3 regions of the Nocardioides panacisoli genome follow, and region 3 is predicted to be linked to each of the others. Evidence: predicted binding sites of a transcription regulator. Region 3 holds the regulator's gene; each other region holds the start of a gene.
What was found. Region 3 encodes LexA, which represses DNA repair genes until DNA is damaged. Its sites were predicted from a motif close to TCGAACANNTGTTCGA; they were not measured.
Positions count from the first base shown of each region.

Region 1: a site for LexA is predicted at 3,720-3,735, ahead of KUV85_RS01465 (HNH endonuclease signature motif containing protein). Genes of this name have one in related genera too.
Region 2: a site for LexA is predicted at 3,919-3,934, ahead of KUV85_RS03320 (SAV_6107 family HEPN domain-containing protein). Genes of this name have one in related genera too.

Region 1 is NZ_CP080409.1:288,472-297,874, reverse strand. It holds gene KUV85_RS01480 (biotin--[acetyl-CoA-carboxylase] ligase) at 1-355, opposite strand, end outside; gene KUV85_RS01475 (acyl-CoA carboxylase subunit beta) at 396-2,024, shown strand; gene KUV85_RS01470 (acyl-CoA carboxylase subunit epsilon) at 2,021-2,284, shown strand; gene KUV85_RS01465 (HNH endonuclease signature motif containing protein) at 2,299-3,567, opposite strand; gene KUV85_RS01460 (hypothetical protein) at 3,815-4,609, opposite strand; gene KUV85_RS01455 (DUF885 domain-containing protein) at 4,707-6,374, shown strand; gene KUV85_RS01450 (DNA glycosylase AlkZ-like family protein) at 6,408-7,490, shown strand; gene KUV85_RS01445 (Maf family protein) at 7,523-8,122, shown strand; gene KUV85_RS01440 (acyl-CoA dehydrogenase family protein) at 8,108-9,319, opposite strand.
Region 2 is NZ_CP080409.1:659,580-668,982, reverse strand. It holds gene KUV85_RS03340 (transglutaminaseTgpA domain-containing protein) at 1-699, shown strand, start outside; gene KUV85_RS03335 (DUF3040 domain-containing protein) at 817-1,284, opposite strand; gene dinB (DNA polymerase IV) at 1,389-2,615, opposite strand; gene KUV85_RS03325 (class I SAM-dependent methyltransferase) at 2,640-3,347, opposite strand; gene KUV85_RS03320 (SAV_6107 family HEPN domain-containing protein) at 3,383-3,853, opposite strand; gene KUV85_RS03315 (hypothetical protein) at 4,084-4,548, opposite strand; gene KUV85_RS03310 (YbaK/EbsC family protein) at 4,629-5,108, shown strand; gene KUV85_RS03305 (phytoene desaturase family protein) at 5,105-6,415, shown strand; gene cpaB (Flp pilus assembly protein CpaB) at 6,606-7,319, shown strand; gene KUV85_RS03295 (AAA family ATPase) at 7,331-8,506, shown strand; gene KUV85_RS03290 (CpaF family protein) at 8,508-9,403, shown strand, end outside.
Region 3 is NZ_CP080409.1:2,106,996-2,116,398, reverse strand. It holds gene hflX (GTPase HflX) at 1-536, shown strand, start outside; gene KUV85_RS10345 (ATP-dependent DNA helicase) at 572-2,587, shown strand; gene KUV85_RS10340 (MXAN_6640 family putative metalloprotease) at 2,596-4,188, opposite strand; gene lexA (transcriptional repressor LexA) at 4,270-5,001, opposite strand; gene KUV85_RS10330 (LysM peptidoglycan-binding domain-containing protein) at 5,296-5,637, shown strand; gene KUV85_RS10325 (hypothetical protein) at 5,738-6,721, opposite strand; gene KUV85_RS10320 (TetR/AcrR family transcriptional regulator) at 6,824-7,420, shown strand; gene KUV85_RS10315 (hypothetical protein) at 7,517-7,843, opposite strand; gene nrdR (transcriptional regulator NrdR) at 8,177-8,692, shown strand; gene KUV85_RS10305 (vitamin B12-dependent ribonucleotide reductase) at 8,856-9,403, shown strand, end outside.

The DNA.
Region 1 (9,403 bases), 1.7 Mb from region 3:
TCACCCGGGCGTCGTACCCGAGGTCCACCAGCGCCCGCGTGACCGTGAGCCCGGTCAGCAGGGGCAGCCACGGCCACCCGTGCGGGGGCAGGTCCGGGCGGAGCACGAGGGAGAAGCTGAGCCCGGCGCGGGGCGGCACCGACCAGCCGCGGTCGAGCCGGCCGCGTCCGGCCCGTTGGTGGTCGGCGACGACCAGGGTGCCGTCGGGGGCGCCCTCCCGCGCACGGTCGGCGGCGACGGCGTTGGTGGAGTCGGTCTCGTCGAGGAACTCCGGTCGCAGGCCGTCGTGGTCGTCGAGGGCGGCCACCAGTCGGGCGGTGTCGAGGGGAGGGCGAGGGGCGGGCGCGGAGGTCACGGGACTACCCTGTCGGAGCAGACCCGAGGAGGCCAGTGCAGTGACGGCAGAACCGACCAACCCGGGCGAGGGCACCGACGTCCCCGCCGACATCGACGTCCACACCACGGCCGGCAAGCTCGCCGACCTGGACCGCCGCCTCGACGAGGCCGTCCACGCCGCCTCGGCCAAGGCAGTGGAGAAGCAGCACGCCAAGGGCCGCCAGACCGCCCGGGAGCGCATCGCGGCGCTCTTCGACGAGGACTCCTTCGTCGAGCTCGACGAGCTGGCCCGCCACCGGTCGACCGCCTTCGGCCTGGACAAGACCCGCCCGTACGGCGACGGCGTGATCACCGGCTACGGCACCATCGACGGTCGTCAGGTGTGCGTGTTCTCCCAGGACTTCACCATCTTCGGCGGCTCGTTGGGCGAGGTCTACGGCGAGAAGATCACCAAGGTGATGGACCTCGCCATCAAGACCGGTTCCCCGATCATCGGCATCAACGAGGGGGCCGGCGCCCGCATCCAGGAGGGCGTGGTCTCGCTCGGCCTCTACGGCGAGATCTTCAAGCGCAACGTGCACGCCTCGGGCGTCATCCCGCAGATCAGCCTGATCATGGGCTCCTGCGCCGGCGGCCACGTCTACTCCCCCGCCGTCACCGACTTCACGATCATGGTCGACGGCACCTCCAACATGTTCATCACCGGTCCCGACGTCATCAAGACCGTCACCGGCGAGGACGTCAGCATGGAGGAGCTGGGCGGTGCGCGGACGCACAACACCAAGTCGGGCAACGCCCACTACATGGCCACCGACGAGGACGACGCGCTGGAGTACGTCAAGGCGCTGCTGAGCTTCCTGCCGCAGAACAACCTCGACGAGCCGCCGTCCTACGACGAGGTCGTCGACCTCGAGCCGAGCGAGGACGACCGGGCGCTGGACACGCTGATCCCCGACAGCCCGAACCAGCCCTACGACATGCACACCGTGATCGAGTCGGTCGTCGACGACGGCGAGTTCCTCGAGGTGCAGCCGTTGTTCGCGCCGAACATGCTGATCGGCTACGGCCGCGTGGAGGGCCGCTCGGTCGGTGTCGTCGCGAACCAGCCGATGCAGTTCGCGGGCACGCTGGACATCGACGCCTCGGAGAAGGCCGCACGCTTCGTGCGCACCTGCGACGCGTTCAACATCCCGGTCCTCACCTTCGTCGACGTGCCCGGCTTCCTTCCCGGCGTGGACCAGGAGCACACCGGCATCATCCGCCGCGGCGCCAAGTTGATCTATGCCTACGCCGAGGCCACGGTCCCGCTGGTCACCGTCATCACCCGCAAGGCCTACGGCGGCGCGTACGACGTGATGGGCTCCAAGCACCTCGGCGCCGACCTGAACCTCGCGTGGCCGACGGCCCAGATCGCGGTGATGGGCGCGCAGGGCGCGGCCAACATCGTGCACCGCAAGACGCTGGCGGCGATCGAGGAGGAGGGCGGCGACGTCGAGGCCCGGCGAGCCGAGCTCATCGACGAGTACGAGACCACGCTCGCCAACCCCTACATCGCTGCGGAGCGGGGCTACGTCGACGCGGTGATCACGCCGCACGAGACCCGTGCCGAGGTCACCCGGTCGCTGCGGATGCTGCGCACCAAGCGCGAGACGCTGCCGCCCAAGAAGCACGGGAACATCCCGCTGTGACCGACGACAACACCACCGACTCGGAGGTCGGGGCCGGGACGGCGGAGGCAGAGTCCGTCGCCGCCCCGACCCTGCGCGTGCTCACCCCGGACGCGACGCCGGAGCAGGTGGCCGCCGTGGTCGCGGTGTTCTCGGCCATGGGTGGCGCCGAGGAGGGCGAGCCGGCGCCGAGGTCCCAGTGGGCCTCCCCCGCTCGCGGACTGCGGCAGCCGCTCCACCCCGGTCCGGGTGGCTGGCGCGCGAGCGGCCTGCCTCGCTGAAACGACGCCGCGTCCTACAGACGCCGGTGGAAGCGAATCGCGCCGGTGGGCATGACATCGGTCCGGTAGGCCCGCTCGTGGGCCCGGTGGTGATGGTGGCTGCAGAGAAGTACGCCGTCCGCGAGGTCGGTCCTCCCACCTGAGGACCAGGGGTCGAGGTGATGCGCCTCGGTCCAGGTGGCGGGCACCTCGCATCCCTCGGCCCGGCAGGTCCGATCCCGGAGCCGCATCGCCCTGCGCTGCGCGGCAGTGAAGAGGCGGCGTGAGCGTCCCTGGTCGAGGATCTCGGCGTCGCCGCCGAGGACGACGGGGATGATTCTCGCCGTGCAGGCGAGCCGGCGGGCTTGGTCGGCAGTGAGGTTGGGACCCGCGTCGAAGTCGCCGTCGATCAGTCCGGCGGTCGCCAGACCGCTGCGTAGCTGGTCGATCCCAACGGTCACCATGACCGCGGTGGCGTCGCCGCCGTGGTGGGGCAGGTTGGCCGGGTCGAGGTGTTCGAGCAGCATCGCGAAGGCGTGGGCGTACTGCCGGCGTCGGGGTTGCTGGTCCTCGGGCGGGAGCCCGAACGGGCCCGGAGCACCCTCGCGCTGGCGCGGTGAGGTGAAGGCGTGCAGGTAGGTCTCGAGCCGGTCGGCGACGTGGTCGGACAGCAGGCCGGCGATGCGGGTGGTGCCGTCACCGATGCGCTGCAACCGCAGGCTGGCCCTCTCCTGGGCGCGCTTCTCCTGTTCGGCGAGAATCTTGGCCGCTTCCTCGTCAGCGACCTCGGGGGCGACGACGTCGAGGATGCGGCGCCCCAGTCGGCGCAGTTGTCCCGGCCGGAAGTGGCTGGCGTAGTCGACCAGCTGCGCCTCCGCCTTGGTGGTGATGTCGGGACCGACATCACGGGGGAGCTCGTCGATGGCGCGGGTGATCACCCGCGCCTGGGCCGTCGACACCTGACCTGTCCGCATCCCACCAGCGACGGCGCCGCAGTAGCGGTCCAGGTCCTTGGCGAGGTCGAGGTCGGCGCGCATCGCGCGCGGCTCGGCGTTGATCTGATGCGCCAGCCAAGCAGCGACGTCATGGGCACCGCGTTCCGTGGCAACGTCGTCGGCCGAGGCCATCACGCGCAGCCGGAGTTCAGCCAGTCGGGACTCGGCCCGGGCCAGCTGCTCCAATGCGGTCACCTTGTCGGAGGTGGCCATGTAGACCGGCTCCACATGCGCCACGCTTTCGAGAGCCGCGTGCACCGTCTCGGCACAGGCCACGATGGGGTGGGTGGGAACGAGGGTGGTGACCATCGAGACCTCCCAGGGGCGAGCGGACAGCAGATGTTCTCTGTCGCCCCGCCGGAGGCACCACCGGTGCAATTACTGACCTTCGAGACTGGTCTGACCGCCTCCCCGTCCCCGGTCATCTGGTTGGGGGCACTGGCCGTACGACCTGTGGCTCATCGTACACCTGTTCGAATACCATGGCAAGGTCAAGGCCGTGGCGAACCAGCCAAGCATCAGTACCCACACGAAACGGACCGCGCGTGTGACGGACCTACCCTCGGTCGTCGTCGAGGACCTTGGGTGACCGCCTCCAGTGATCGCTTCCGAAGTGGAAGAGGTCGCCCACTGACCAGGTGCTCATGAACCAGACGTCGGTGATTCCCTCGGGCAGGGCGGGCGCCACGTCCGGCAGGGGCCCGTCCGGACGCATGAGGACGTCTGACGCGATGAAGGGCGCGGTCGTGAATCCCGGAAGCAGCACGAACAGATGCTTCTGATCACGCGCAGACACGCGAAGCTTTCTCAGATTGTGCTCTTGCGCTTCGCCGCGAACCCATTCATCAAACCACTTCACCAAGCCGTTGCCAGTCGTCGGCACGACACCGCCGGTCCGGACCGGATCCTGCTCGACCGTGACATAGATGCTTCCACGGATGCTCGTATCGCCGTGATGCGCAGCATGGACCCCCAATGCGCCCAGTTCAGCGACCGCCCACTCTCGCTCAGACCCGTCAGTTGGGGTCTCTAACGTGCGGAGAAGTTCAGGCAGTTGCTCCTTGAGTCGTTTGACCTTGGCCGTGGGTGCGACCGAGATGAACCAGCCCCCGGCCAGGTCGGACTCGACCCATCGACGTCCAGACCCATTGATCAGGTTCCAGAGCTCAATTGGATCGGCATCTGCAGCCGCGGTGACTTCCATCGCACCGAATGCTGCGCCATTTCGAATGAGGTCGAGGTCATACATGCTTGGCCGAGAACCATCATCGTGCTGATGGACACGGGTCCCGACCAACGCGCGTTCGACGCACTTGGCCACCCACCTCTCCTCGCTGCGCATCGTCGACATAGTGCCAATTGTGTGAGCCCCTCCGAAGTGAAAGTGCCTCCATGCGACCTCGCCGCACCTGCGTCGTTGGCGCTCCGCTCCGTCGTAGGTTGGGCCCATGACGCGCAGCATCGACCAGCGGTCCGATCGACACGTCACCGAGATGGCGGCGCTGGATCCGCTCAGTGCGACCTTCGCCGGCATCCCGGGACACGACCATGAACTGCCCGACCTCTCCCCCGACGGCCACGCCGCCCGGGAGCAGCTCCAGCGCGACGCGCTCGCCGACGTCAGTGCACTGACACCCACCGACGACCGCGAGGCGGTGGCGCGCGACGCCTTCCGTGAGCGGGTCGGTCTCGAGGTCGAGATGGTCGACGCCGGCGTGGTCCGCTCCGAGGTCTCGGTGATCGGCAGTGCGGCCCATGGCCTGCGCGAGTGCTTCGACCTGATGGCCACCGAGACCGACGAGGACTGGGACGCCGTCGAGGCCCGCCTCGCCGGCATCCCCCGCGCACTGGAGGACTACCGCACCACGCTGCGCGAGGAGGCCGCAGCCGGCCACGTCGTCGCACGGCGCCAGTACCTCGAGGTCGCCGAGCAGGTGAAGGGCTGGACCGGCGAGACCGGGTCGGCGGGTGACTTCTTCGGCGCGTTCGTCGCCCACGCGCCCGAGCAGCGGCGTACGCGCCTGCAGGAGCGGGCAGCTGCCGCGTCGGCGGCGTTCGCGGACTTCGGTCGCTTCCTCGTCGCCGACCTCGCCCCGCAGGGCCGCGAGACCGATGCGGTCGGCCGCGACCACTACGCGCTGGCCAGCCGCTACTTCCTCGGCGCGGCCGTCGACCTCGAGGAGACCTACCGGTGGGGCTGGGAGGAGCTTGCCCGCCTCGTGGCGGAGCAGCGCCGCACGGCCGAGGAGATCAAGCCCGGCGCGAGCATCGCCGAGGCGGTGCAGCACCTCGACGACGACCCGGCCAACTGGCTCGGTGTCGACGCCTTCCGCGACTGGATGCAGCAGACCTCGGACCGCACGCTGGCCGAGCTGGCGCGCACCCACTTCGACGTGCCCGACGAGATCCGGACCCTGGAGTGCTGCATCGCCCCGACCAACGACGGCGGCGTCTACTACACCGGACCCACCGAGGACTTCAGCCGTCCCGGCCAGATGTGGTTCTCCTTCGCCGAGGGCTTCGACGCGCGTACGCCGTGGCGTGAGCTGACGACCGTCTTCCACGAGGGCGTGCCCGGTCACCACCTCCAGGTCGGCCAGGCCGTCGCCCAGGCCGACACCCTCAACCGTTGGCAGCGACTCATGTGTTGGGTGTCCGGGCACGGCGAGGGGTGGGCGCTCTACGCGGAGCGGCTGATGGACGAGCTCGGGTGGTTCGCCGACCCGGCGGACCGGATGGGCTTCCTGGACATGCAGGCATTCCGTGCCGCGCGCGTCATCGTCGACATCGGGCTCCACCTGCAGCTGCGGGTGCCCGACCCCAACCCGTTCGGGTTCCACCCCGGGGAGACCTGGACGCCGGACCTGGTCGCGGCGTTCATGCGCCAGCACTCGAGCATGGACGACGGCCAACTGGCCTTCGAGGTCAACCGCTACCTCGGCTGGCCCGGCCAGGCGCCGTCGTACAAGGTCGGTGAGCGGATCTGGCTGGAGGCCCGGGCGGACGCCGAGCGTCGCCACGGTGCCGACTTCGACCTGCGTGCCTTCCACCGGTCGGCGCTCGACCTCGGGGCACTCGGCCTGGACCCACTCCGGGACGCATTGGCCCGACTCTGAGGCGATGTCGGTGCGCCGCCGTAGGCTCGCGTCATGCTCCGGCTCGAACGTGGCCAGGCGCGCCGCATCGCGGTCCGCGCCCAACTGCTCGACGCCTACCGCCCCGAGTCGCTGGTCGCCCTGGTCGACCACCTGACCCTGCTCCAGCTCGACCCCACCAAGGCGGTGGCCCCGAGCGCGGACCTGGTGGCGTGGAGCCGGTTGGGCGCGGACTACGCGCCGACCGACCTCCGGTTCGCATTGGAGGAGGAACGCTCGCTGGTGGAGTTCGACGGTCGCGCCCGCCCCATGGCCGACATCGGGCTCTTCCTCGCAGGGGCCGAGGAGTGGCCGCCGTGGCAGCGCGCCCGCGACTGGCTGGCGACCAACGCGCCCTTCCGTCGCGACGTCCTCGACCGCCTGGCCGACGAGGGACCGCTGACGGCGCCCGACATCCCCGACACCTCGGTCGTCCCGTGGCAGTCCAGCGGCTGGACCAACGACAAGAACGTCCAACGCATGCTGGACATGCTGCAGATCAGGGGCGACGTGGCGGTCACTGCCCGGCGCGGGCGCCACCGGGTCTGGGACCTCGCCGACCGCGTCTACCCCGACGAGGTCTCCATCCCGTCCGTCGCCGAGGCCGAGCAGGAGCGCAACCGGCGCCGCCTCACGGCGCTGGGCGTCGCGCGGGAGCGCACCCGCGAGATGCCCGGCGAACGGGTCGACGTCGGCGACACCGGGATCGAGGCCGAGATCGAGGGCGTGGCCGGGCGGTGGCGCATCGACGAGGACGCCCTGGGCGAGGAGGACTTCGACGGCCGGTGCGCGCTGCTCTCCCCGCTGGATCGCCTCGTCTTCGACCGCGACCGCACACTGGAGCTCTTCGACTACGAGTACGTGCTGGAGATGTACAAGCCCGCCGCCCAGCGGCGCTGGGGCTACTACGCGCTGCCGATCCTCCATGGCGACCGGTTGGTCGGCAAGCTCGACGCGAGGGCCGACCACCGCGCCGGGGTCCTGCGCGTCAACGCGATCCACGAGGACGTGCCCTTCACTCCCGAGGTCGCCGACGACGTCGACGCGGAGATCGCCCAACTGGCCGCGTGGCTCGGACTGTCGGTCGCCCGCGCCTGACCGACGGCGCGACCTGCGTAGGGTGCGACCCCGTGACGACCTTCGTGCTCGCCTCCGCCTCCCCCGCCCGCCTGGCCACGCTGCGCAACGCGGGCATCGACCCGGTCGTCATCGTGTCCGGCGTCGACGAGGAGCAGGTGCAGGGACTGGCTCCCGCCGACCTCGCCCAGGAGCTCGCCCGCCTGAAGTGCGAGGCCGTCGCGGACCGCACCGAGGTCCCCGCGGGCTCCGTGGTGCTCGGGTGCGACTCCGTCCTCGAGCTCGACGGCGAGGCCCTGGGCAAGCCCGGCACGGCCGAGGAGGCCACGCGCCGGTGGCAGGCGATGCGCGGCCGCACGGGCGTGCTGCACTCCGGGCACTGCCTGCGGGCGGGCACGCGGGTCGCGACGGCCACGGCCTCGACCGAAGTGCGATTCGCCGACATCAGCGACGCCGAGGTGGCGGCCTACGTCGCCACCGGCGAGCCGCTGCACGTCGCCGGCGCGTTCACCGTCGACGGGATCGGCGGCGCCTTCGTCGAGCGCATCGTCGGCGACCACCACAACGTCGTCGGCGTCAGCCTGCCGCTGCTGCGGCGACTGGTGCACGAGGTCGGCCACGAGTGGACCGACCTGTGGTCACTCGACCGGTAGTCCCAGCCCGCGGGCGATGAGCATCCGCTGCACCTCCGAGGTGCCCTCGCCGATCTCGAGGATCTTGGCGTCGCGGTAGAACCGCGCGACGGGGTACTCCTCCATGAAGCCGTAGCCGCCGAAGACCTGGGTCGCGATGCGGGTGGCCGTCACCGCCGACTCCGAGGCGTGCAGCTTGGCGATGGCCGCGGCGTGCTTGAACTCCGCCGTGCTGGGGCCACCCGGCTGCCCCATGGCGTCCTTCATGGCCGCGGCACGGTAGGTCAGCAGCCGCGAGGAGTGCAGCATCGTCTCCAGGTCGGCGACCTGGAAGGCGACACCCTGCTTGCGGCCGATCGGGCCGCCCATCGTCTGGCGCTCGGCGGCGTACGCCGCGCACTGCTCCACGCAGGCCTGGATCAGTCCGACCGCCAGGGCGGCGATCGCAACCCGGCCGTCGTCGAGGATCGAGAGGAACTGGGCGTAGCCGCGTCCGCGATCACCGAGCAGGTTGGCCTCGGGCACCCGGCAGTCCTCGAAGCTCAGCGGGTGGGTGTCGGAGATGTGCCAGCCGAGCTTGTCGTAGGACGGCTCGACGGTGAACCCGGGCGTGCCCGAGGGGACGATGATGGCCGAGATCTCGGGCTTCTCCTCGCCGCTCGCGCTGGTGCGCGTGCCGGTGCGTGCGGTGACCGTGACCAGGCTGGTGATGTCGGAGCCGGAGTTGGTGATGAACTGCTTCGCGCCGTCGATGACCCACTCGCCGGCGTCGAGGACGGCCTTGGTGCGCGTCGCCCCGGCGTCGGACCCGGCGCCGGGCTCGGTCAGGCCGAAGCCGGCGAGCCGCTCACCGGCCAGCAGGTCGGGCAGCCACTGCTGCTTCTGCTCCTCGGTGCCGAAGGTGAGGATCGGGTTGATGCCCAGGCCGACGCCGGCCTCCAGCGTCACGCCGAGCGACTGATCGACGCGTCCGATCTCCTCGATCGCCAGGCACAGCGAGGTGAAGGGACCGTCCTCGGCCCCGAGCCCGGCGCCGCCGTACTCCTCCGGCGCGGTGAGGCCGAACAGGCCGAGCTTGCCCATGCGGTGCACCACGTCGACCGGGAAATGGTGCTCGCGGTCCCACTGCGCGACGTGGGGCGCGATCTCGGCCTCGGCGAAGTCGCGCACGCTGCGGCGGAACTCCTCGTGCTCGCGGGAGAGTTCGAAAGCGCTCATGCCGGCCACTGTAGCCCGGAATGGTTAACGACCGTTAACCCCCGGGATGGGGTCGCACGCCGGGCCGGGGTCCGGTGGCCCTAG
Region 2 (9,403 bases), 1.4 Mb from region 3:
GGGACGGGCTGGGTCCGTTTCGAGCCCACGCCCGGCAGCCGTGCCACGGAGGTGCCGTCGTACTCCACGCCGCAGGGCGGCACCGACGACGTCGGCGGCCAGTTCGGCGGACCGACCGAGGAGCCGACGACGACCGACGCCGACGACGGACCCGCGCCGACGGCAGCACCGACCGACCCCGGACCGACCGGCGGGGCCGCCGTGGCCACCGACGAGGAGGGATGGGGCGCCGCTCCGTGGGTGGCGCTGGGCACCGGCGGCATCGCGCTCGCGTTGACGGCCGCCGTCGGTCCCGGCTGGGTGCGACGCCGGCAGCGGGACCATCGGCTCGCCGGTGACGCGGAGTCCGCCTGGGACGAACTGTGGGCGACCAGCGTCGACCTGGGCCTGGACTGGCCCGACCAACGATCGCCGCGGGAGATCGGTTCCGCGCTGGAACCGGTCGTCGACGACGCCGATGCCCGCGACGCGCTGGCGCGGCTGGTCGACGCCGTGGAGCGGACCCGCTACGCGCGCCCCGAGGTCGCCCGGGACCATGTCGCCGAGGTCACCGACGACGTCGTCGCCTGCGCCGGGGCCCTCGCCGCGAGTGTGGCGCCGCGGCGGCGTCGCCGGGCGCGCTGGTTCCCGGCGTCCCTGCTGCGCAGGCCACCGCGCGGCGGCGCGCTGCGCGACCGGGAGCCCGTACCGCTCGGCTGAGCGCGACGCCACCGATCAGCGACGCGGGCCCGGCGGGAACCAGGTGGGATCGAACTGGGGCGCCGGACCACGCCCGGATCGATCGACCGCCGCGGGGGCCGATCGGCGATCAGCGGCTCAGAGACCGCCCTCACGGCGGCGGCGCCACCGCTCCTCCATGCGCTCCATGAAACTTCCCGAGGAGGCACCCCCGGAGCGATTGCGGAGCCGGCCGCGGCCCCGACGGGCCTTGCCACGGCCGCCGTCGATGACACCGAAGCCCGAGGGGTGGCGGGTCGTCGCCCCGCCCTCGTCCTCGGCGTCGACGGCCACGTGCTGCTGGCCCCGCAGCGCGCTGAGGCCGACCATCGCCGAGCCCAGCATGATGAGGAAGCCGACCAGGCCGACGACCCACAGGCTGCTCACGGCGCCGGTCATCAGCACCACGACACCGACCAGGAAGGCGACGCCGGCGATGATCGCGCGGCGGCGCGCAGCCCGTCGCAGGGTCGTGCCTCGCAAGGTGGAGGCGAACTTCGGGTCCTCCTCCACCAAGGCACGCTCCATCTGCTCGAGCAGTCGGAGCTCTTCTTCAGACAGTGGCACGGGTTCCTCCACTGGTGTGATGCCTCGCGCGTCTGGGACCAGTGTAGGCAGCCGGGTTCAATCGCGGTAGCCGAGTCCGGATTTTCCCGGCCCCGATCAGCGGCTCACCGTCGTCGCGACAGCCCCACCACGCTGGCACGAGCGACCGCGGCGGCGCCGAAGCGCGCCGTGACGCGGTCGACCGCACGGTCGGCGTGCCACCAGCCGGGGTCCGGCTCACCCAGCCGCAGCTGCCGCGTCGGGCGTGCCCCGAGGGCCCGGAGCCCCTCGACCCTGACGCCGACCAGGCGGACCGACCGCCGCAGCGGCAGCAGCGCTCGCAGCCGGTCCATCGCGGCAGCGTGCACCTCGCCGGTGGCGTCGGTCGGCTCCGTGAGCGTGTGGGACCGCGACACGGTCACGAAGTCGGCGTACCGCACCGTCAGGGCCACGGTCCGGCCCGTGCGACCGGCGCGCCGCAGCCGACCGCACACGCGCTCGGAGAGCCGGAGGAGCTCGGCACTGAGCACCTCGAGGTCATCGGTGTCGACCGGCATCGTGTGCTGAGCACCCATGCTCGACTCCGGGTCTCCCTCCCCGAAGCCGAACGCGCCGGCTCCTCCGGGGTGGAGCTCGTGACGGTCGCGCCCCCAGGCCAGCGCCTGCAGCGCCCGCGCCCGGTGCGGGCCGAAGGAGCGTGCCAGGTCCTCCTCGGCAACCGCCGCGAGGTCGCCGACGGTGAGCAGGCCCAGGCGCCGCAGCCGTTCACGGGTGGGCTCGCCGACGCCGTACAGCACCCCGACGTCGAGCGGGTGCACCTCGGCCACGAACCGCTCGGGCGGGATCACCGCCACGCCGTCGGGCTTGGCCCGACGACTGGCCAGCTTGGCCACCGAGACCGCGTCGGCGATGCCGACCGAGCAGGTGATGCGGTGGTCGGCCCGGATCCGGCCCCGAACCGCGTCGGCGATCGCCTCCGGCGGACCGAAGAGCCGTCGGGCGCCGCGCACGTCCAGGAACGCCTCGTCCAGCGAGACGACCTCGACGATCGGGGTGAAGGTGCGGAAGGTCGCCATGATGGCCCGGGACACCGGGCCGAGCACGGAGAAGTCGGGCGCGACCTCGACGAGGTTCGCACATCGCGCGCGTGCTTCGCGCCCCGACATCCCCGAGTGGATGCCGTGCCGGCGGGCGGGATAGCTCGCGCAGAGGACCACGCCGCGGTGCCCGCCGCCGACGACGACCGGCACGTCGCGCAGCTCCGGCCGGTCCCGGACCACCACCGAGGCGTAGAAGGCATCCATGTCCACGTGCAGCAGGGCGCACCCGGACGTGTCCACAGGCCGGCTCACCGGGTGCCACCCGGTCGCGACCGGTCAGCGGGCGAGCGCGTGCAGCTGGGTCGCCAGGGAGCGGTACTCGGGCCGTGCCGCGGCGACGCGTTCCAGCTCGATGAGCGTCGTGGCCGCACCCGGCTCGAGGTCCAGCAACGAGCCGGGCACGAGGTCGGCGAAGACCCGGACCGCCTGGAGGGCGTCGACGGTGAACCCGGCCGCGGTGAGCAGCGCCGTGACCTCCTCGGCGGTGAACCGGTGCGTGCCGCGGGCGACGTCGTCGCCACCGTCGCCCAACAGGTCCAGCGCGGACTGCAGGTGCCCGGAGACGGCCTTGGCGATCGCTGCGGCGTGCCGTTGCGCGACCAGCAGGCTGAGGTGGCCCCGGGGCCGCAGCACCTCGCGGATGCGTGCGAGACCGTCGGCCGGGTCGACGACCTCGAGCACGCCGTGACACAGCACCAGGTCGGCACTGTCGGATCCCACCACGTCGACGAGCTCGGACACGTCGCCCTGGTGGGCAGCGACCTCGACGCCGGCCTGCGACGCCCGCTGGGACAGGGCGGCCAGGGCGTCGGGGCTCGGGTCGACGACCGCAACGCGGTGGCCCATCTCGGCGATCCGCACCGCGGATCCGCCGGTGCCGCCCCCGATGTCCACGACGTCGAGCCGCGGGCCGTCCAGGTGGGCTGCGAGGGCGTCCCACACGACGGCCGTGCGGGCCATCTCCCGCCGGTCACCAGATGCCATGGCCCCAACCCTAGACACCTCGCGTCGCGCGGCGCTCAGCCGGCAACGCGCGCCGAGCGCGTGATGTCGACGTCCAGGTGCGGGGTCAACCCCAACGACTGCTCCACCAGCCCGAGGAACCGGTCCGCGTCACGCACCAGGTCATCGGCCTCCCGGGCGCTCACGGCGCGCTCGGAGCCGGACTCGGCGGCGGACCGCTTGCCGGCGCCCGCGGCGAAGAAGGTCGCCCACTCCCCCAGCTCCGGCGCCACCTCCGCCAGCAGCACCCACGCGTTGCGCTGGGGACGCCGTCGACCTCGGTCATGCGGTCGCGCCCGTGCTGCCAGGAGCGCCGCGGCCGCGCGGAGCGCGGCGACGTGCGCGGAGGCGTAGCGGGTGGCGGCGTCCTCGGCGGTCACGGCCTCGCTCAGTGACCCGGCCGCGCGCGCCAGGTAGGAGTGCGTCGTGGCCGGCAGCAGGTCCGGGTCGATGTGCCGCACCTGCGGCGTACGGTCGTGGATGCCCATGTGTGCCCCTCTCGGTCGGGTCCGGTGGGGACGGGGGTCGAGGTCGTCCCCACCGGGACCGCTGTTCGAACATTTGTTCGAACATGACCACCATAGCGCGCCCCCACCGACATCCGTCAAGGCTCACCGGGAGCGACCGTGGCCGTGGTCGCTGCGAGAACCCGGCCGATCCGGCGGGAGGACGCGTGGACCGGGACCGCGAGGGCGTCAGTTCAGTGGGCTCAGTGGGCTCAGTCGTGCGCGGCCACGTCGGCGGGATGCCGGCGCCAGGAGCCGGGGAGGCAGAAACGACGGGCGTCCTGGTGCCAGAGGAAGACCAGGGTGACCGCACCCAGCGTCGCCGCGGCCACCACCGAGTAGCGGATCAGGTCCGGCGGACCGGTCCGTGCCGTGGCCACCGCGGTGATCGCCACGCCCGCCGCGACACCGGCGAGCGAGTGACGCGCCCAGTTGTGCCCGTGGCGGAAGAGTGGAATCAGGAACAGGGCCGTGGCGGCGACGACGACGTAGAGCACCACGATCACCGGGACGAAGTCGATCGGCTGGACCTGGCTGTCGGCCCCCGGCTCGGGCGACCACACCGCAGCGATCCGGTCACGAAACACGACCACCAGCACCGACACCACTGCGCCGGCTGCGATGTGCAGCCACAGCAGCCAACTCGCCACGTCGACCACGGCCGGTCGCTTGTCCATCTGGCTCCTCCCGACACGGCGTACCCGCGCACGCCGTCCTCGCCCAGCCTAGTGGTCCGGCGAGGGCTAGGGTCATCTCCATGCCGCGCCAGCACCCCTCGATCAGCCACTTCACCGAGGAGCACCGGCGCCGCGGTGGCACCGGGCGCATCGTCGTGCTGCCCGACTCGGTCCACAGCGCCGCCCTCGCCGCCGCTGCACTGGAGTGCGAGGTCGGCGCGATCGCCAACAGCCTCCTCTTCGATGCCGACGGTTCCCCCGTGCTCCTGCTCACCTCGGGGGCGCACCGCGTGGACACCGCGGCCGTGGCCGGACGGATCGGCCTGACCGGGCTGCGCCGCGCGACTCCGGAGTTCGTGCGCCACCACACCGGCCAGGTCATCGGCGGCGTCTCCCCCATCGGTCACCCGTCCGAACTCCCCACCTACGTCGACCCCTGGCTCGCGGACCACCCCGTGGTCTGGGCAGCAGCAGGGCACCCGTCGGCGGTGTTCAGCACCACCCACGACGAGCTCCTCGCGCTCACCGGCGGCACCGTCGTGGACATGGAGGCACCGTGAGCCGGATCGTCGTCGTCGGCGGCGGACTCGGCGGTGTCGCCGCGGCGGCCCGGCTCGCGAAGCAACGCCACGAGGTGACCCTGCTGGAGGCGCGCCGGGAACTCGGCGGAGCGATCGGGACGGTCGCGCAGGACGGCTTCGCGTGGCCGGCGGGACCGACCACCACGATGCTGCCGGCCGCCCTGCGTGACCTGTTCCGCAAGAGTGGACGACCGCTGGAACGAGAGCTCGGCGCCGACCTCTCGCCGGTGGAGACGATCCGCGAGCACCGCTTCGCCGACCGCACCTCGGTGCGTCTCCCCGGCGGGTCGCGCGGCGCACAGGCGGCCGCACTCGAGGAGCTCGGGCCGGGCCTCGGCGAGGCCTGGGTGTCCCACGTCGACACCTACGCCCCCGTCTGGGACGTCCTGCGCCGCCACTACGTCGAGAACCCGTGGGACGCGGCCGATCCACCGACCGACCTGCGGCGGCTCTTCGCGGCGCGCCAGACCCTGGCCAAGCGGCTCCGCCGGGACTTCCGCGACGACCGCCTCGCGATGATCGCGGGCTACCTCCCCACCGCCGAGGGCCACGACCTGCGCAACGTCCCGGCCTGGGCCGGCCTCGGCACCTACCTCGAGCAGTGCTTCGGCGTCTGGCAGGTGCCCGGCGGGATGGCACGGCTCGCCGAGGTCCTGACGAACCGCCTGGCCACCCGCCGCGTGACCGTGCTCGCCGGCGTGCTCGGCCGCGACCTCGTCATCCGCGACGGTGCCGTCGCGGCCGTGCAGACCGACGAGGGCGCCATCGAGGCCGACGCCGTGGTGGTCGCGGTCGACCCGCGACGGCTGCCCGCGTTGGCGCGCCACGTCGAACGGACGATGCCGGCGATCCCGCCCGTGGTCACCCGTCTCGGCCTGACCGACGAGGCGCCGGCGCTTGAGCACGACGTCGTCCTGCACGGCGACGCGATGATCACGGTGCGCCCCGACGGCACTGCGCCGAGTGGTCACCGCGCCTGGACGTTGCTCGGCCGCGGCAAGCTCTCCGAGGACATGGTGGCCGTCCTCGCCCGGTCCGGCCTCGACGTGCGCGACCAGGTCGTCACGCGCGTCGACCAGTCCCCGCGTGAACTCGTCGAGGAGTGGCACGGGTCGCCGTACGGCGTCCTCTGGCAGGGCCGGGGTACTCCGCGCCACCGGCTCGGCCCGACCACGCCGGTCCCGGGGGTCTACGCCGCCGGGGCCCACGCGACGCCCGGCGCCGGGGTCCCCTTCGTGGTCCAGTCCGGTGCCCTCGTGGCTGCCGCCATCGGGCCTGCGTCCTGACTCTCCGGTCGCACCGGTGCCGCCGCGACGGGGCGGTGCGGGCGTTTTCCGGATTCCGCATCGCGCCTGACCCATCTGGGCTAGCGTCAGGTCCGCGCCGCACTCTCGGCGCGGGCAAGGGAGACATCGTCAAGGCGCACGGACCTGCGGGTTCGCTCGGGTGCACCTGCAGGGAGCGGGAGGCTCAGGCATGGATCGTCGTAGGTTGCTGCTGGCCGTGGCAGCAGTCGTTGCTGCGCTCGGCGTGCTGCTGGTCTTCGTCTACGCGCAGGGCGCCGAGAACCGTGCGGCCGACCGCTACGAGGCCGTCGAGGTGCTCACCGCGGCCAAGAAGATCAATCCCGGCGAAAGCATCGACGCCGCCCTGGAGAGCGGCAAGGTCGAGCTGAGCTTCGTCGCGGGCAACCAGGTGCTCGAGGGCGCGAGCAACGACGCCGACCCGCTGCAGGGATCGGTCGCCCTGACCACGATCTACCCCGGCGAGCAGCTGATCCCGGTCAAGTTCGGCGGGGTGGACGAGATCGAGGCTGCCGCGACGCTGCCGATCCCCGAGGGCAAGATCGCCATGTCGATCAGCGTCGAGGACGCGGCCCGCGTGGGTTCCTTCATCAGCCCCGGTGCCGAGGTGGCCGTCTTCCTCACCGTCGACGGCAACTACAGCCGGCTCCTGCTCCAGCGGGTGACCGTGATCGCCACTGGCTCGACCAGCGTGGTGCCGAGCGAGGGTCGTCAGGAGAACGGCGGCAACGAGACCGAGCAGCTCATCACCGTCGCGGTGAAGCAACGCGAGGTCGAGAAGCTGCGCCTCTCGCAGACCCTCGGCCAGCTCTCGGTCGGGCTGCTCAACGACAGCAGCAAGGTCGAGCGCAACGAGGGCGTCGAGCCCGACACCATCTTCGAGTGAGGTGAGCCCCGATGCCCGTGGTCGTCGAACCCGACCCCTCCCTGGCGCAGCGCGCCCAGGGCGTCCTGCCGCCGGGATCCCACACCGTCGACTCGCTCGAGGTGCTGCGGCGCTGGCTCGACCAGCACCGTGAGGAGTACGCCGTCGTCGTCGGTGCCGGCGTACCCCTCGACGCGGCGCTCGCCCTCACCGAGGAGCTCCAGGTCACCCACCCCACGGTCAGCGTGGTGCTGGTGCGGGAGCAGATCGACACCGCGACCCTGACCAAGGCCATGCACGCCGGTGCTCGCGACGCAGTGGCGCTGGAGGACGAGTCGACCCTGACCAAGGCGGTCGAGCGCGCGCAGGAGCTGACGCGGGCGCTGCGCGGCTCCAGCAGCGTGAGCCAGGCGGGTCGCATCGTCACGGTGTTCTCCCCCAAGGGCGGAGTCGGCAAGACCACCTCAGCGGTCAACCTGGCGCTTGCGCTGGCCGACGGCGGCTCCCGCAAGGTGTGCATGGTCGACCTCGACCTGGCGTTCGGGGACATCGCGATCACCGTGCAGCTGTTCCCGACCCACTCCATCGAACACGCCGTCGGCTCGGAGGAGTCGGTCGACGCCGACATGCTCGAGGGACTGCTCACCCGGCACGAGAACGGACTGGCGGTGCTCGCTGCACCGAGTCGACCGGACACCCGCGAACGGATCACGCCGCTGCTGATCTCGCGGATCCTGCGCACCCTGCGCGAGAACTACGACTACGTCCTGGTCGACACCTCGCCGTCCTTCGACGACGCCACGCTGACGGCCCTGGACGAGACCGACGAGTGCGTCATCATCGCCACGCTCGACGTCCCGACGCTGAAGAACGTCAAGGTGGCGCTGGAGACGATGGACGTGCTCAACATCGCCCGTGGCCACCGACACCTGCTGCTCAACCGCGCCGACGACCAGGTCGGCATCACCGTCGACAAGGTGGAGAGCATCCTCGGGATGACCGTCGCCAGCCGGGTCGCCAGCGCCTTCGACATCGCGGCCGCCACCAACTCCGGTACGCCGATCGTGCTGGCCAACCCCGGCCACCCCGCGAGCCGCGCGTTCACCGAGCTGGCCGGGGCAGTGACCGGTGAACCGATCGGCGCGGGCGCGGGTGACGCCGACGCACCGAGCCGCCGCCGCGGCCTGTTCCGACGTGGGAGGAAGTGACATGGCCAGCCTTTCGGAGCGACTGCAGTCCGCGCGCGACCAGGCGGCGGGCAAGCAGGCCACCGGCAAGCACGCGGCCGGCAGGAGCGACGACGTACCCTCCGTCGACGGCAGTGGCGGCCACGCCGCCGGCGCGTCCGCGCCGCCGCCGAGCGGCAGCCCGCTGGCCGACCGGCGGCCTGCGGTCCCCCAGCCCGAGGGTTCCGCCGCGCGACGCACGCTGGCCTCCAAGGAGGCGGACCGGCTCGAGCAGCTGAAGTCCGACGTGCACGACCAGCTGCTCCGCGAGCTGGGACCGCACCTCTACGACGCCGACATGGACCAGGACGACCTGGACCAGAAGGTGCGCACCGTCCTCACCGAGGTGCTCAGCGCCCAGGAGACGCCGATCTCGGTGGGCGACCGGCACCGGATCACCCAGGAGATCAGCGACGACATCCTCGGCTACGGGCCGATCGACCCGCTGCTCCGCGACCCGGACGTCTCCGAGGTGATGGTCAACGGAGCGACCAGCGTGTGGGTGGAGCGCGCCGGACGCCTCCAGGAGGCCGAGGTCCGGTTCAACGACGAGGCCCACCTGCGCCGCACCATCGACAAGATCGTCAGTCGCATCGGCCGACGGGTCGACGAGTCCAGCCCGATGGTCGATGCGCGCCTGCCCGACGGCAGCCGTGTCAACGCGATCGTGCCGCCGCTCGCGGTCGACGGGTCGGCGCTGACGATCCGCAAGTTCGCCGACGACCCCTACCAGACCGAGGACCTGATCGGCTTCGGCACGATGTCGGCCGACACGGCCGACTTCCTCGAGGCCTGCGTCCGTGGACGCCTCAACATCATCGTGTCGGGCAGCACCGGCGCCGGCAAGACCACGACGCTGAACGTGCTGTCCAGCTACAT
Region 3 (9,403 bases):
CGCAGACCGCCGACGGGCGGGTCTACACCATGAGTGACACCGTCGGGTTCGTCCGGCACCTGCCCCACCAGCTGGTCGAGGCATTCCGCTCCACGTTGGAGGAGGTCGCCGACGCCGACCTGCTGGTGCACGTCGTGGACGGCTCGCACCCCGATCCCGAGGGACAGCTCTCCGCGGTGCGGGAGGTGCTCGCCGACATCGAGGCCGGCGACATCCCCGAGATCGTGATGGTCAACAAGGCCGACCTGGCCGACCCGCTGGTGCTCTCCCGCCTGCGGCGCAGCGAACCCCATGCGGTGGTCGTGTCGGCGAAGACCGGTGCCGGCATCGAGGAGGCGGTCGCCGCCATCGAGGCGGACCTGCCACGCCCCGACGTGGAGTTCTCCGCGCTGGTGCCCTATGCCCGCGGGGACCTCATCGACCGGCTGCACCGCGACGGTGAGATCACCTCGCTCGAGCACACCGCCGAGGGCACCCGCATCACCGGCCGCACGACCGACGCGCTGGCCGGTGAGCTGGCGGCGTACGCCGTCTGAACGACCTGTCGTCGACCCCGTCTAGGGTTGCCGCCATGTCCGGGGTCGAGGGTGCGCAGGTGCGAGAGGCGTTGGCGGCTGCCGTCGCGGCCGTCGGTGGTCAGGAGCGTGCCGGGCAGGTCGACATGGCCGAGGCCGTCGCCACCGCGATCGCCCGTTCCCAGCACCTGCTGGTCCAGGCCGGCACCGGCACGGGCAAGTCGCTGGGCTACCTGGTCCCGGCCCTGCTGCACGACCAGCGCGTCGTCGTGGCGACCGCCACCCTGGCCCTGCAGCACCAGCTCGTGGAGCGCGACATCCCGCGACTCATGGAGGCGCTGAAGGACCGCGACGACGTCGACACCTCCTTCGCCGTCCTCAAGGGCCGGTCCAACTACGCCTGCCTCCACCGGGTCCGCGAGGGCGTGCCCGACGACCAGGGGTCGCTGGTGGACCTGCCCGAGGGGTCGATGGGCGCCAAGGTGCTCGAGCTGCGCGAGTGGGTCGAGTCCGAGGCGGAGTCCGGCGGCACCGGTGAACGGGACGGGGCGCCGCGGCACACCGACAAGGAGTGGCGCCAGGTCAGCGTGAGTGCCCGGGAGTGCGTGGGTGCGGCCCGGTGCCCCTTCGGCGCGGAGTGCTTCGCCGAGCTGGCCAAGGAGCGAGCCCAGCGGTCCCACCTGGTGGTGACCAACCACTCGCTGCTGGCCATCGATGCGATCGAGCAGATCCCGATGATCCCCGACTACGACGTGGTCGTCGTCGACGAGGCCCACGAGCTGACCGCCCGGGTGACGCAGGCCGCCACCGACGAGCTGTGGGCGGCCGACGTCGAGCGGGCAGCGAAGCGCAGCGTGCGCCACGTCGAGGGCGACGAGGCCGACGACCTGACTGATGCCGCCGAGGCATTGCGTGACGCCGTCACCGTCGCCGAGCCCGGCCGGATCGACCGGTTGCCCCAGGACCTCTCCGACGCGCTGGAGCTGGTCCGCGACGCCGCACGCGCCTGCGCCTCGGCGTTCCCCAGGTCGTCCGGGGACGAGCCCGACGCCGCCATGAGCCAGGCCAAGGCGAGCGTGCAGGAGCTCTTCGCCACCGCCGAGCGGATGGCGGCGCTGGGTGAGTCCGACGTCCTGTGGCGCACCGAGGGCACCGAGCGGATGCCGCCCCGGCTCTGCATCGCACCGCTCCAGGTGTGGGGCCAACTACGCGACAAGCTGCTGGCGGAGAAGACCGCCGTGATGACCTCGGCGACCCTCAAGCTCGGCGGCGACTTCACCGCGGTCGCGACCAGCGTCGGCCTGAAGCCCTCCGAGCAGGTGGCGGTCGGCACCGACGGCCCGGACACCCGGCCGTCGGGCGCCGACGCGGACGGTTCCCCCGAGGGCCACGACGAGGCACAGCCCTGGGTCGGCCTCGACGTCGGCAGCCCGTTCGACTACGGCAAGCAGGCCATCCGGTACGTCGCCCGACACCTCCCGCCACCGGGGCGCGACGGCCTCGGCAGACCGCAGCTGGACGAGATCGCCGAGCTCATCGACGCCGCCGACGGTCGCACGCTCGGCCTGTTCTCCTCACGCCGCGCGGCGGACGCCGCCGCCGAGGCGATGCGGGAGCGGTTGCCGCACCTCACCACGCTCGCCCAGGGCGACGCCCAGCTGCCCGAGCTCGCCCGGCAGTTCACCGACGACCCGCACACCGTGCTCTTCGGCACCCTCGGCCTGTGGCAGGGGTTGGACGTCCCGGGGGAGACGTGCCAGCTGGTCATCATCGACCGGATCCCGTTCCCGCGGCCCGACGACCCGCTCCTCAGCGCGCGCCAGCGCGCCGTTCAGGCGGCGGGTGGCAACGGGTTCATGCAGGTCGCGGCCACCCATGCCGCCCTCCTGCTCGCGCAGGGGACCGGCCGGCTGATCCGCACCTCCAGCGACCGCGGCGTGGTCGCGGTCCTCGACCCGCGACTGGCCACGGCCCGCTACGGGTCGTTCCTGGCCGCGAGCCTGCCGCCGATGTGGCCGACGACCGACCCGACCGTCGTACGGCAGGCCCTGGCGCGACTGGCCGCTGGCTAGCTGTAGTGCTAGCGGACCGCCTTGGTGGCGATCCAGAAGTTCTCGTTCTCGTCCTGCGGTACGCCGTCGCAGGTGTTGTCCGGTCGGTCCTGGTTGCACCGGTAGCGGGTGCTGGCGTTGACGACGGTGAACTCGATCCAGTTCACCTTCGACTTCCCGTAGGGCAGCTTCTTGACCTGCTTGCCGTCGCCGCCGAGGTAGAAGAACACGCGCTTGATGCCGCCGCCCTTCTTGTTGATCTCGGCCATCGCGTAGCCGCCCTTGCCGTGGGGGAGGCCGTGGACGCGCACCCGGAGACGCCAGCCGTAGCGCAGCTTGCCGGCGGGGATGTAGCGGTAGGTCGCGCTGGAGAGGTGGGACCGCTTCACGGCCATGGTGCGCTTGCGGTTGTCCTTGAAGTGGCGGAACCGGGTCTTGAGCGGCGCGGCCGGGTAGTTCTGCGCGCTGCCCTCCTGGTAGGCCCGCCCGGGACGGCGGTTGTCCATCGCGAAGTTGGCGAAGTCCACCGTCCAGTTGCCGCCCACGCCGTAGTCCACCGCGCCCTGGAGTGCCTTGAGGGAGTAGTGGTCCTTGGGGTTGCGGCTGCCGTCGTAGCCGCGCCACGCGTCTGCCTTCTGCCACGCCTTGCGGACCACCTTGGCGCCGTAGCGCTCGGAGAGGTTCCGGAAGAGGATCCAGTTGGCGTAGGGGTTCGCGTCGGGGGCGTCGATCGGGACCCGCGGGGTCTGCAGGGCGCTCGGGCTGGAGTAGAGGAAGTTGACGTTGTCGTTGACGTCGTCGAAGACCTCGTCCTCGATCCAGGTCGCGGTCGCCTCCATGAACCACACGTCCTCGGCGTAGTCGTAGGCGAACTGGACGACGTGGAAGTACTCGTGCGCGGCGGTGGCCCGCATCAGCCGGTCCGCCGTGCCGGCGCCGCAACCGCCGGAGCAGAATTCCGAGAAGTTGTTGTCGAGGACCACGTATCCGCCCGCGCCGCGACCCCAGAGCGCGTTCTTGCGGTCCGCGACGGCGTAGCCGAAGACGCCGACGTCACGGCCGATGTCGGCCAGGTAGACGTCGGGGCGGTTGTCGCCGCCCCGGCCGGCGTCGTTGAGCGGGCCCCGGAAGCCACGTCCCCGGATGCGCTGGTGCGCGGTGGTCACCGCACGGCGTACGTCGACCGCGAAGGAGCGGCTGGCGGCGTGGCGGCCGCCCGTGACGTAGTGCACGCACACCGCCGAGCTGCAGGTGCGCCGGGAGGCCCCGTCGGGATACTTGGGCTCGTACGCCGGCCCACTGCCGTCGGTGGGGCGCGCCAGCAGCGAGTCGGCACGCTCCTGCTCCTTGCCCGAGAGCGCGTCGCGGGTCAGGAAGAGGTCGCGCATGGCCATCGTGAGGTCGACACCCTGCTGGCGGGAGTCGTCGGGACGGCTGCTGCCGCGGCCGATGTTGCCCGAGAGGATGCCCTCCACCATGGCGAGCGCCTCCTGGGCGCGACCGCGCTTGTCGTCCTTGTCCTTGGCGACGGCGCTGGTCGGGGCCAGCAGGGCGGCAGCGAGCGTGAGGACGATGGCCGGCAGTGCAACGAGGCGCGCGCCCCGCAGACGGGGGTGGTTCATGACGTGCTGCTCCCAGGGGGAAGACGGAAGGGCCGGGCCAGCCTACGGCAGTGATGCCGCCCCGTGGGGCAACGCCGAGCCTCAGATGCTGCGCATCACGGCGGTGACCTTGCCCAGGATCGTGGCGTGGGTGCCGTCGATGGGCTCGAATGCGTCGTTGTGGGGCAACAGCCAGACCTGCCCGTCCTTGCGCTGGAAGGTCTTCACCGTCGCCTCGCCGTCGATCATCGCGGCGACGATGTCACCGTTGTCGGCATCGGGCTGCTGGCGGATCACGACGAAGTCGCCGTCGCAGATCGCGGCGTCGATCATCGACTCGCCCGAGACCTCGAGCAGGAACAGCTGTCCCTCGCCCACGATCTGCTTGGGCAGCGGCATGACCTCCTCGATGCGCTCCTCGGCCAGGATCGGGCCGCCCGCGGCGATACGGCCCACGAGGGGGACGTAGCTGGCTGCGGGGGAGGCGTCACCGGCGCCGGTCTCGTCGTAGCTGGACTCCTCGGCGGCGGAGAGCGACTTGCGGGCCTTCATCACCTCGGGGAGGAAGACCTCGAGGGCGCGCGGCCGGTTGGGGTCGCGCTTGATGAAGCCCTTGTCCTCGAGCGTGCGCAGCTGGTGGGCGACGCTGGAGGTGCTGGTCAGGCCGACCGCGCTGCCGATCTCGCGCATGCTGGGCGGGTAGCCACGGTTCTCGATGCTGTCCTTGATGGTGGCCAGCACGCGCTGCTGTCGCGGGGTCAGCCCGGTGGCGTCCGGCGGCCCGTCGGGGAACTCGGCAACCTTCTTCAAGCCTGCCTTCTGCTTGCCGGCCATGGCGTCCTCCTGCGCAGCGGTGATCGAGTGCCTTGACGGTAGTCCTCCCAGCGCACGGTTTCAAACAACTGTTCGAACCGCGCGTGTCGCGACACGCCTCGAACAAGGATTCGAACAGGTCCTTGACTTCGTTCGAACAGGTGATCTAACCTCGCACATGTGTTCGATCGAACGTCTGATCGATCCGCTGGCCCGATCGCCGTACGGCGAAGTGTCGGCGGTCCCGACTAGACATCGCATCGCACGCACGACCCCCGCCGATCACCGGATCGACACTTCCCCCTGGAGGTCCCCATGAGCACGATCGCCCTTGCCCCGCAGGTCTCCTACGACGCGCGCCGTCCGGCGCCGGTCCGCCTCACTCGTCGCGGCCGGGTGGCCGTCATGGTGCTCGGGCTGCTGCTCGCGCTGGGCGCCGCCGTCTGGCTCGCTGCCGGATCCGTCGCCTCCGACGAGGCCGGCGTGGTGCAGGTCGAGGTCGTGACCGTCGACCACGGGGAGACGCTGTGGGACATCGCGGCCGACGCCGCCGCGGGTGGCGACGTGCTGACCATGATGGATCGCATCCGCGACCTCAACACCTTCGAGGGCAACCTGCTCCAGGCGGGTCAAGAGCTGCGCGTTCCGCTCGACTGAGCGCGCGCACGGACTACTCGCCGACCTCGACCCCCGGCGAGTGGTGGGGAAGACGAGGGCGGGACCGCGACGGTCCCGCCCTCGACGCATTCGGGCGACCTCACTCCTTGCGGGGGAGGAGTGCCAGGCCGAGCCCGGCGACGGCCCACGTGCACAGCACGAGGACTGGCGCCAGGGCGCCGGCGCCGTCGAAGTACGACGTGCTGCGCAGCGCGCTCCCCACGGCGCCCGGCGGGAAGAGCTGCCCCAGCGAGCCGAGAGGGATCAGGTGGGGACTCGTGGCGACACCCGACAGTGGGTTGCCGATGAGCATGACCGCGAGCGCCACCACGCCGATGCCCGCCGGGCCGATGAGGTGGCGCAGGCCGATGATCGGCAGTGCGACTGCAAGCACGCCGAGTGCGATGACGCCGGCGTTGGCGGCGTAGGACCCCGCGACGGCGTCGAGGCCGAACTGCAGCAGTGCGGCGAGGCCGAGTGCGCCGAGCGCTGCGGCGAGGGCGGCGGCGAGGAGTCGGTCACGGATGCGGGGCAGCGCCAGGGACGTGACGGCGCCGATGAGGATGCCGCCGATGGCGAGGGGGAGTGCGCCCGCGGCGAAGACGCTGCCGCGGGGGTCGCCATCGGCCGTCGGTACGACGTCGGTGACGGTGGGAGCCGACCCGGTGGCGCCGGCCACCTGGGTGCCGACCTGGGTCACGAACTGCGCAGGCGCCGCTCCGGCCCCCGTGGCGGTCAGCACCTCGGTGCTCCCGGCCCCGACGACGAGGGCGCCGTACGCCGACCGGTCCTCGATGGCCGCGACCGCGGCAGCGCGGTCGGCCACGGTGGTGACGTCGATCGCGTCCTCGCCGAGCGTTGCGGCGAGTCGCTGCTCGATGCCGGCGGTGGCGTCGGGTGGGCCCGCAACGGCGAGGGGGAAGTCGCGGGGCTCGTACTCGCTGGCGGGCCACGCGAAGGCGGCGAGGAGCACGGTGAGCAGGGCGGCGAGGCCGACGGCGGCTCCGATCACGGATCGCCAGGGTGTGGCCGCGGACGTCGCGGCGGCGGGTGCGGCGTGGCTCGGCGAGGTCGGGCTGGTCATGGCGAGACTCCAAACAGAATGAACATTCGGTTTTGACAAGGATGGAGACGCCGGCCGCTCCTGTCAAGAACGGGCGTTCGTTTTCTGTGGCAGGATGGCGGTATGCCGAAGGTGACCGAGGAGCACCGCGCTGCGCGGCGCGAGCAGATCGTCCGCGCGATGCTGCGGTGCGTTGCCCAGGACGGGTTCCACCGCACGACGATGGCCGCCGTGATCCGGGAGTCGGGGCTGTCCGCGGGAGCGGTGTACCTCTACTTCCGCAACAAGCAGGACCTGATCCGGGCCATCGCCGAGACCGCGATCGCCGATGTCGCGGTGGTGGTCGAGGAGGCCGCGGAGGCGGAGGAACTGCCGGACCCCGAGCGCGTCGTGCTCGACCTGACCCAACGCATCGTCGATCTGGGCGAGGCGCACGGGGTGGAGCTCCATCGGGTGGCACTCCAGACGTGGGCCGAGGCCGTGCGTGACCCCGAGGTCCTCGAGATCGCCCGCGGCGAGGCCGGACGCATCGCGGCCGCCTGGGTGACCTACGCCCGGCGCGCGATCGAGGCCGGCTTCCTGCCTGCCGACGCCGAGCCCACGCGTGTCGCCCGTGCCCTGATGGGCCTGCTGCCGGGGTTCATGCTGCAGCGGCTGGTGTTCCCGGACGTCACGCCCGCGGCGTACGCCGCCGGGTTGGGCGACCTGCTGCGCCACTGACGGCGGAGGGTTGTCGGCCTTTCGCCCACCTTGTCCGGCGTTGCAGTGCCCGACAAGGTGGGCGATCCCCGGCCGACCGGGGATCGCGTCCCCGCCTCAGCGCTTGGCCCGCTTGCCGCCCTTCGGTGCACCGGGGGAGCGACGAGGGGTCGGTTCGGGGAAAAGGCCGATGGCCTGGAGCAGGCGGGTGAGCAGCAGGAAGGCGAGGAACAGGCAGGCGACCGCGCCGATGCCGGCCACGGCGAGGAGGCCCCAGGCGGCGCCGTTGCCGTCGCGACGGGCCTCGGCGCCGAAGTCGATCGCGATGTAGACCAGGTATCCCCAAGCCAGCAGGCAGGCGGTGATGCCGGCGGCGAGACCCAGCAGTCGGGGCAGCACGCGGCCCCGCTGCTCGGTGGGTCCCATGCGCTTGCCGCTGCTCACGGGCGTCATTGTCGCGCATTGCTTCAACAATGGTGACCGGGCCCGCCGACGAGGGCGACACACCGATGTCCGGAAGCGATTTTCGGGGGCCTGTTTCCGCGGTGACCTGCGAAAACGCTGTGCCCGTGGCGGGAGGTCGAAACCAACTCTCCGGTTCGCTTGCGAGCGCCTTGGGTGGCGGCGTACGGTTGCCACTACATCTAGTACTTACACGGATGTAGTTCTCCACATCTAGTTCCACAACTCAGGCGTGGCGATCCACATCGCGAGGCTGGATGTCCACCGCGACAGCAGACTTTTCCACAGGCCACGACGCAGCGAAGGAGGCTCGGGATGCACTGTCCGTTCTGCCGGCACACCGACACCCGGGTGCTCGACTCCCGCGTGGCCGACGACGGTGCGGGCATCCGCCGCCGGCGAGTCTGCCAGTCGTGCGAGAAGCGCTTCACCACCGTCGAGGCGATGCAGCTGACGGTGCTGAAGAAGTCCGGAGCCAGCGAGCCCTTCCGGCGCGACAAGGCGGTCTCCGGTGCCCGCAAGGCCTGCAAGGGACGCCCGGTCACCGAGGACCAGCTGGCCTGCCTGGGCCAGGAGGTCGAGGACAGCCTGCGGCAGGCGGGTTCGCCCGAGATCGCCGCCCACGAGGTCGGCCTGGCGATCCTGGCGCCGCTGCGCAAGCTCGACGAGGTCGCCTACCTGCGCTTCGCGAGCGTCTACCGCGGGTTCGACTCCGTGGAGGACTTCGCCGACGAGATCGCGATGTTGAAGGCCGAGCGGGGGATCCCTGATTCCCCGGCGGTCCTGGACCGGTCGCAGGTGACGGCCGACAGCACAGCCAACACGGGCTGACACAGACCGCCCGGCAGGTAGTGGGGAAGCTGCCTGCCGGGCTTCCAACCCGCGCGACGCACCGGCAGTGTCGGTGCCTCGCGGGACACTTCCGACACAGCACCACCCACCGCAGCACCAGCACCAACAGTTCGCTCGAGAGCAGCAGGGGACAAGGAGAGTCATGACAGAGACGGTTGACCCGCAGGCAGCCACCACGGCCGGCACGGGACTGGAGATCGAGCGGGTCTTCAGCACCGAGGGGGTGCACCCCTACGACGAGGTCACCTGGGAGCGCCGTGACGTCGTCCAGAAGAACTGGAAGACCGACGAGACCGTCTTCGAGCAGCTCGGCGTGGAGTTCCCCGAGACCTGGTCGCTCAACGCCTCCACGATCGTGACGACGAAGTACTTCCGCGGCGCCGTGGGCACCCCGGCGCGCGAGACGAGCCTCAAGCAGCTCATCGACCGCGTCGTGCACACCTACGTCAAGGCCGGACTCGAGCACGGCTACTTCGCGACCACCGCCGACGCGGAGGTCTTCGAGCACGAGATGACCTGGCTGCTGCTGCACCAGTACTTCTCCTTCAACTCCCCGGTCTGGTTCAACGTCGGCACGAAGTCCCCGCAGCAGGTGTCGGCCTGCTTCATCCTCTCCGTCGACGACTCCATGGACTCGATCCTGAACTGGTACAAGGAGGAGGGATTCATCTTCAAGGGCGGCTCCGGCGC